Regions from separate parts of the Parageobacillus sp. KH3-4 genome, predicted to be linked through region 2. Evidence: predicted binding sites of a transcription regulator. Region 2 holds the regulator's gene; the other holds the start of a gene.
What was found. The regulator LexA, encoded in region 2, represses DNA repair genes until DNA is damaged. The targets are predictions, from matches to a motif close to CGAACATATGTTCG.

Region 1 (4,217 bases), 760 kb from region 2:
GCGACTACAATCCGATTCATACGATAGATGAAGAAGCGAAAAAAGCTGGGCTGCCAGGAATTATTGCGCACGGAATGTGGACGATGGGAAATCTCGCAAAACTGTTTACGCCTTATTATGAAGAAGGATTTATTCAAGATTATTTCGTTCGCTTTAAATCGATGGTTTTTCTGGATGATGCCATTACATTAACAGCGACGGTCAAGGAAAAGGAAGAGAAGAAACTGCGTTTCGATGTTTCTGCCGTCAATCAAAACGGGAAAGAAGTCGTAAAAGGAGAAGTCGTTTTTTCTATCTATTAAAATATGAATCCGAATGACAGAGGAGAATTTTGTAAAAAAATACAGGAGCAGCAGAGAGGAACAGCATGAGTTCTCGCTTAAGAAGACAACAAAAATTATTAAACGAGAAGAAATGGCGAAAGGAATGGACACATGAAGGAAAAAATTATCGAAACAAGCATTGAACTATTTGATCGCAAAGGATTTAAAGAAACGTCCGTGCAAGAAATCGTCGAAGCGATGGGAGTTACCAAAGGCGCATTTTATTATTATTTCAAAAGCAAGGAAGAACTATTAAGAGATATTTGCTTGACGTATATCGAAGATCTTTTACAACAGCAAGAACGCATTTTGCGAGATGAAAATAAAGATTGCACGACAAAGTTATATGAAATCGTTTATATGCTCATCCATAATATTAGAACGAGAAGAAAAAGTGCGCGCATTTTCTTTCGGGAAATGCGGCATCTACATGAAGAGCATTTGCAAGAAATCAAGGCAAAGCGACGGGCGTTTCGCGAAAACTATCAAAAGCTTATTGAAGAAGGAATCGCAGAAGGAGAGTTTAAGCAAACGCATACTCCCCACATGGTTACGTTTGGAATTTTAGGTATTACAAACTGGAGCTATTACTGGTTTAACCCCGATGGAGAAATATCGGAAGAAAAACTAGCGGAAATCTATGTGGATTTGATTTTAAATGGAATAAAAAATCGAGAGGGAAAGTAATTAAATGGTGTATATATAATAGCAAAAAAAGATTTCTCTGCCCGGAAAGCGAATATTCGAAGGTGATTTGAACAGACAATATACGCATATTAGAAAACAATTTGTTGCCATCTTGAAAGACGGTTAAAGGACCGCAGCCATATAGCGGGCCTGAAGTGCAGGCAATACGAGACTTTACACTTGCGCACAATTTTCTAACCACCGTTTTCTACCATTATTTATTCTCCCAGACAATTATTTATTGGCATTTCCAGCAAACGAAAGGACAAGCACAACGCGATTGTCGCCTTGCGTTAAATGTTATCGAAATACTTGTTAGTAAAGCCGACAAAAAACCCGAGTGGCGGCGGTTATAAAGATTGGCTTGTCATTCGATTTAAACGGCTAGGCTGCTCCATATGCCGGAGAACGCCCTGTACCTTTAAAATATTTTTTCGGTTTGGAGCAGAAACAATTCTAAGCCAATGGCCTAATCATAACGGAAAGGCGGTAAAACAGCCTCTTATCTTTGCACGGTGAGAGGCTGTTTTAGTGATTAAACTAATTTATTTAAACTATGTTCTAAATAATCAAAGGAAACAAAGAAAAAACCAATAAACTAAAGCTTACCGCTTCCAAATGAACGGAACATAAACTCTGTCATAGAAACAAACGAACATATGTGCTATAATTAAAATGCCTTTTACGATTTCTCTATGAAATTTGTTCTCTGCTAAAACTCTGTTTGGCTGTTTTAAAAACATCCCTAATATGGCAAACTCTTTTGGTGTTAGAAAAAGCGGAAGTGCAAAAATTTGTATGTATTTATACGTAGGCGCTGTCTAAAAGCGATAATGCGCCGTATGCCAACGTTCCGGGCTTAATGCGCAAAAAAATCGGCATTTCAGATAGAACGGTCATAACATTCTAATTTTTATTAGTGCAAAAAAGGAGAAAAACAACATGGAAGCAACGCGCCAAAAATACGGTCGTGTCATTTTACATGTCGACTGTAATTCATTTTTCGCGAGCTGCGAAATCGCGCGAGATCCATCATTAAAAGAAAAAGCGGTTGTTGTAGCGGGAGACCCGAAAGAACGCAAAGGTGTTGTGCTAGCGGCAAACTATATCGCAAAACAATGCTTTGGCATTTATACGACGATGCCGTTATGGGAAGCGAAGAAAAGATGCCCGCATCTTGTTATATTAAAGCCCGACTTTCACTTATACCGCGATATAAGCGAGAAAGTATTTCAATTTTTGAAGACGTTTACCCCTGTTTTGGAGCCTGCCTCAATTGACGAAGGATATTTAGATATCACTGATTGTTATTCACGCGGTTCACCGTTGGACATCGCAGAGCAAATCCAAAAAGGATTGTTAAAAACGCTGCATATTCCCGTAAGCATTGGCATTGCGCCAAATAAATTTTTGGCAAAAATGGCAAGCGACATAAAAAAACCGTTAGGCATTACCGTTCTGCGCAAGCGCGATGTGCCAAAAATACTTTGGCCTCTCCCTGTTCAGCAGATGCATGGTGTTGGTGACAAAACAGCAAAAAAACTAAATGGCATTGGCATCTTTACTATCGGCGAATTGGCAAAGGCGGAAAAAGCGACATTGCAAAATTTACTTGGTATTACTGGGATTCGCTTAAAAGAGAGAGCGAATGGGATAGATCCCCGTCCAGTTGACCCAGAGGCAGGAGAGAAATGGAAATCAATTGGGAACTCCACAACGCTTTCCCGCAATGTGACAGAGGAGCGGGTTCTCCTTGAAGTGTTGCGCGGTTTGGCGCAATCCGTCAGCAAGCGAATGAAACAGAAGCATGTTGTTTCTTCCACCATCCAAATTATGATCCGCTACAGCAATTTTCAAACAATCACCCGCAGCAAAACATGGGAAAATCCAGTTCAAGAGGCGGAAGAGATCTTTCAGCGTGCCGCTTACTTATTAAAACGTCATTGGAACGGCAATCCGGTAAGGCTGTTAGGAATTACTGCCGTCGACGTGTTTGATAAAAGGGAGGCAGTGAAACAATTAGACTTGTTTCACTTTGAAGAGGAGGCCAAAAAGGAAGAGCTATGGAATACGATTGAGCACCTTCAGCAAAAATTTGGCGATGGTATTATCCAAAAAGGATATGAACTTTTTCGGAGACAAAAACGGTGATAAAATGATTGTTAATGTAAGAAACGAATAAGATAGGGATAGCGCCAGTGCGGAGGCAATTACGCCCCTCGTTGTTTCAAAAACGGAAGCCGATATTTCATTGATCATAGAGAGAATACTTTTAGAAAGTGTGGTTGATGTTTATTTAACAACAATGATAATATTGATGTATATACATCAACAAAAAAGAGGGATGCTATGAAACCAATACCAGCTATCTGTGTTGCCGCCGATGTCAAGAAGTCGAAACAGATGGAAAAAACTCGTTTGCTAAATATCCTGAGCGAATGCGAACAGGCAATCAATAAGCGATTTCATCACGATTTACTCGTTCCGTTTACGATCCGAAACGGGGATGAGCTGATTGGGGTCATCGCGAACTTTGCTAGCGCATACCCGCTTATTGATTATATTGTGCAACAATCTCATTTGCACCGATGCCCGTTTTACCTAGGGATTGGCGTTGGAAAATTAGAAACGACGAATACAACCGATGTCCATGCGATAAATGGAAGCGCGGTATTACATGCATTTGAAGCACGAGACAAACACTTAAAAGGAAACAAGGAGAAAATAAAAATTTGGAACGAAAGAGAAACAGAAACAAGTTTTTATATTTTATCTGAACCACTGCCTTCCGAACCGCTTAATACGCTATTAGGATTTATCTTATCAATAAAGCGAAAATGGACGGATAAGCAAAAGCAAGTCATTTCTTTAATGGAACAATATCCTGAATGGACATATGAAAAAATCGGCAACCATTTGGGATACAAATCGCCTATTTCTACCGTCAGTTATTTGCTGAAACGCGCCGATTATCAAAAAGTGAAGATGGCAGAAGCTAGCCTGACTCAACTGCTGCTTTTGTATCAAACCCTTTTAAAAGCATAAGGAGCGATTGGCATTGTGGATATATTTTTACGCCGCACATTTGCTAGGAGATTTTATGTTCCAACCGGACCGATGCGTCAACGGAAGAAAGGAGAGGCCGATTCTTTTCCTAGGTAAACATGTCGCCATTCATATCGTTCTGATGGCCATCGCCAGCTTTAT
Region 2 (4,217 bases):
ACTAAAATAAATTTCTTTAATGAAAATTAAAATTGGGAGCCGGGGAGGAGTTAATAAATGGCAAAGTACACGAGAGAAGACATTATGCGCATCGTCAAGGAAGAAAACGTCAAGTATATCCGTCTGCAATTTACTGATATTCTTGGCACCATTAAAAACGTGGAAATCCCAATCAGCCAGCTGGAAAAAGCGTTAAACAACAAAATTATGTTTGACGGTTCGTCGATTGAAGGATTTGTCCGTATTGAAGAGTCGGACATGTACTTATATCCTGACTTAGATACGTTCGTTATTTTCCCATGGACGGCGGAAAAAGGAAAAGTAGCGCGCTTTATTTGCGACATTTATAATGCTGATGGCACTCCGTTTGAAGGATGCCCTCGCTATAACTTGAAGCGGATGCTAAAAGAGATGGAAGCGCTCGGATTTACCGCTTTCAATCTAGGCGCGGAACCGGAATTCTTCCTGTTTAAACTCGATGAAAATGGGCGCCCTACTCTTGAATTAAACGACCAAGGCGGTTATTTTGACTTGGCGCCTACTGATTTAGGAGAAAACTGCCGCCGCGATATCGTGCTTGAACTTGAGGAAATGGGATTTGAAATTGAAGCTTCGCACCATGAAGTAGCGCCTGGCCAGCACGAAATCGACTTTAAATACGCGGATGCGGTCAAAGCGTGCGACGACATTCAAACGTTTAAGCTTGTTGTCAAAACGATCGCGCGCAAACATGGCCTTCACGCAACATTTATGCCAAAACCGCTCTTTGGCATTAATGGGTCTGGCATGCACTGTAACTTATCATTATTCAGAAATAATGAAAACGCGTTTTTCGATCCGAACGCCGACTTGCAATTAAGCGACACGGCGCGCCAATTCATCGCCGGTGTGCTGAAACATGCGCCGAACTTTACGGCAGTGACAAACCCAACGGTGAACTCATACAAACGTCTTGTGCCTGGCTATGAAGCGCCATGCTATGTTGCATGGTCTGCTCGCAATCGCAGCCCGCTGATCCGTATCCCGGCTTCACGCGGAATGAGCACGCGCATTGAAGTGCGCAGCGTCGATCCATCGGCGAATCCGTATTTGGCAATGGCGGTATTGCTAGCAGCTGGACTAGACGGCATTAAAAACAAATTAACTCCTCCGGCTCCGGTGGATCGCAATATTTATGTGATGACAAAAGAAGAACGATTGGAAGAAGGAATCGTAGACTTACCAGCGACGTTGGCAGAAGCGCTCGAAAACTTGAAATCGGACGAGGTCATCGTTCAAGCGCTCGGAAAGCACTTGTTCGAACACTTTGTTGAAGCGAAAGAAATCGAATGGGATATGTTCCGAACAGCCGTTCATCAATGGGAGCGCGACCAATATATGGAACTCTATTAAAAGGCAAAAGGCTATCTCGTTTTATGCGAGATAGCCTTTATTGTTTGCTAATGTTTAATGAATGACGCGGTAGACGCCGATGACTTTGCCGAGAATCGTACAATCGCGGACGATAATCGGCTCTAAATTAGAATTTTCCGGCTGTAGGCGAATATGATCTTTCTCTTTAAAAAACCGCTTTACCGTTGCTTCGTTTTCTTCCGTCATCGCGACAACGATGTCTCCATTATCGGCGGATTGCTGTTGTCGCACAATTACGTAGTCCCCGTCTAAGATCCCCGCTTCGATCATGCTGTCCCCCATCACTTCCAGCATAAAAACATGGTCTTCCGATGAAACGAGCCGTTTTGGTAGCGGGAAATAGTCTTCAATGTTTTCGACGGCCGTGATCGGTTGGCCAGCTGTTACTTTGCCAATGATCGGCACTGAAATGACGTCGTTTGTGTCGTTTCGCACTGAGAAATCAGCGTCCAATATTTCAATGGCGCGCGGTTTTGTCGGATCGCGGCGGATATATCCTTTGCTTTCAAGCCGTGCTAAGTGCCCGTGTACGGTGGAGCTGGAGGCGAGCCCGACCGCCTCGCCGATCTCGCGGACAGAAGGAGGGTAGCCTTTTGTTTTTACCTCTTTTTTAATAAAATCCAAAATTTGCTGTTGCCGCTTTGATAATTTCGTCATCCTATACACCTCTTACCACATCATTTGCCTACATTATAGCATGCGGAATTTGAAAAAACAAACATAAGTTCGAAAATTATATTGACACAAACAAATGTTCCTCATTATAATGTGGGTAAACCGAACAAACATTCTTAAGGGGTGGGGCGATATGAAACGTATGTTTGCACATTACATGATTTTTTCAGCGCTTTTGTTTATGGTGATTGGGGCGTTTTTATACGCGAACAAGCCGATTGAAAAAGATAAATATATGGAAATTACGGTTGCGTCGGGAGATACGCTTTGGAAGCTGGCAAAGGAATATGAAGAACAACATCAACTTTCGACAACGGAATTTATCGAGTGGGTCGTCGATGTCAATCATTTGCCGAGCCAGCAAATTGTCGCCGGTGAAAAAATTGTCATTCCTGTGCTAAAATCAAAGGGAGATGAATCGTTAGTCGTCAGCAAATAAAATCGTGGGGATGATATTGCGTGAAAGCAGTTATTTATTGTCGTGTCAGCACAGATAAAGAAGAACAGGAAACATCGCTGGAACGCCAGCGGGAGGAACTGGAACGTCTTGCTGAACAGCATGGCTTTGAGGTGACCAAAGTCATTATGGAACAGGCCAGCGGCTACGAAGTAGACAGAGACGGCGTGTTTGATCTGCTTTCCACATTAAAAGAGCAGCAAATTGATGCGCTTCTCGTTCAAGATGAAACAAGATTAGGGCGCGGGCACGCAAGAATTGCGCTTCTTCACTGCATTCAAAAAGAAGGTGTGAAAATATATACGATCACCCATAACGGTGAAATGCAGCTATCGGAAGCGGATTCGATGGTACTAAACATTCTTAGCATTGTCGAGGAATATCAGCGGAAAATACATAATTTAAAAATCAAGCGTGGAATGCAGCGGGCGATTGAACAAGGATACCGCCCTGAACGAAATTTAAAGCACGTTGGGAGAAACGCGGGCAGAGAGAAAATGGATCTTCCCGTTGAAGAAATCGTTCGCCTGCGCCACAACGGTTTAACGTTTGCAGAAATCGCCGCGACATTGCGCGGATTTGGCTACGACGTTTCGAAAGCAACCGTTCACCGCCGCTACCGGGAATATATAGATTCCAATTAAGGACGTGCTATTTTCTTTGCTTTATTCTATGCGAAGGGGTGCCGGGCAAATCCATTATCCGCAACGTGTTCTTTGTTTCCCGCATTTCGTGGGTGCATGTTTTAACGCAAATGTGCGGAAAGCAAGATAGTTGCGCTTTCCGTTGATGTTGTATAAGATGGGAGAGTAGCAATACAGTGATAAGGTGGAGGAACTATGTTATCCAAACAAAAAATGGCGCGAATTAACGAGCTGGCCAAAAAGGCCAAATCATCTGGTTTAACGAAGGAGGAAACGCTTGAGCAACAGCAGCTTCGCCGCGAGTATATTCAAGCGTTTCGCGAAGCGATGGTCGATATGTTGCATTCGGTCACCGTCATTGATCCAAACGGCAACGACGTGACGCCACAAAAATTGAAAGAAAGCAGAAAACGGCGCCTGCATTAATAATATGCGAGAAAGAAAGCATTTTAAAATAGAAATGCTTTCTTTTTTATTATTTTTGATCAAGAATTTGATCAAGAATATTGTACATCTTCTTTTATTTTCTATATGATAGAATTGACACTATGTTGATGAAAGGATGAAAAGATATGGCGCATACGATCGAAGAACTAGCGATTACGACGATTCGGACATTGTCGATTGATGCCATCGAGAAAGCAAAATCCGGTCATCCGGGAATGCCGATGGGAGCGGCGCCGATGGCGTATACCCTTTGGACGAAATTTATGAATCACAACCCAAGCAATCCGAAATGGTTTAACCGCGACCGCTTCGTGCTATCGGCGGGACATGGATCGATGTTGTTATACAGCTTGCTCCATCTAAGCGGTTACGACGTTTCCATCGAAGATATTAAACAATTTCGTCAATGGGGCAGCAAAACGCCGGGGCATCCGGAGTACGGTCATACACCGGGGGTAGAAGCAACGACTGGTCCGCTCGGCCAAGGTATTGCGATGGCTGTTGGAATGGCAATGGCAGAGCGCCATTTAGCAGCTACATATAATAGAGAAAATTTTGACATTGTCAATCACTACACATAT

Region 1: the regulator LexA is predicted to act here: its motif matches at 1,663-1,676, upstream of MWM02_RS09040 (DNA polymerase IV).

The regions. Positions count from the first base shown of each region.
Region 1 is NZ_AP025627.1:1,730,363-1,734,579, forward strand. Features, by position in the region: gene MWM02_RS09030 (MaoC family dehydratase) at 1-302, shown strand, start outside; gene MWM02_RS09035 (TetR/AcrR family transcriptional regulator) at 435-1,010, shown strand; gene MWM02_RS09040 (DNA polymerase IV) at 1,953-3,161, shown strand; gene MWM02_RS09045 (SatD family protein) at 3,360-4,055, shown strand; gene MWM02_RS09050 (DUF3307 domain-containing protein) at 4,069-4,217, shown strand, end outside.
Region 2 is NZ_AP025627.1:2,487,810-2,492,026, reverse strand. Features, by position in the region: gene MWM02_RS12575 (MerR family transcriptional regulator) at 1-5, shown strand, start outside; gene glnA (type I glutamate--ammonia ligase) at 58-1,392, shown strand; gene lexA (transcriptional repressor LexA) at 1,447-2,070, opposite strand; gene yneA (cell division suppressor protein YneA) at 2,222-2,527, shown strand; gene MWM02_RS12555 (YneB family resolvase-like protein) at 2,548-3,189, shown strand; gene MWM02_RS12550 (DUF896 domain-containing protein) at 3,385-3,615, shown strand; gene tkt (transketolase) at 3,762-4,217, shown strand, end outside.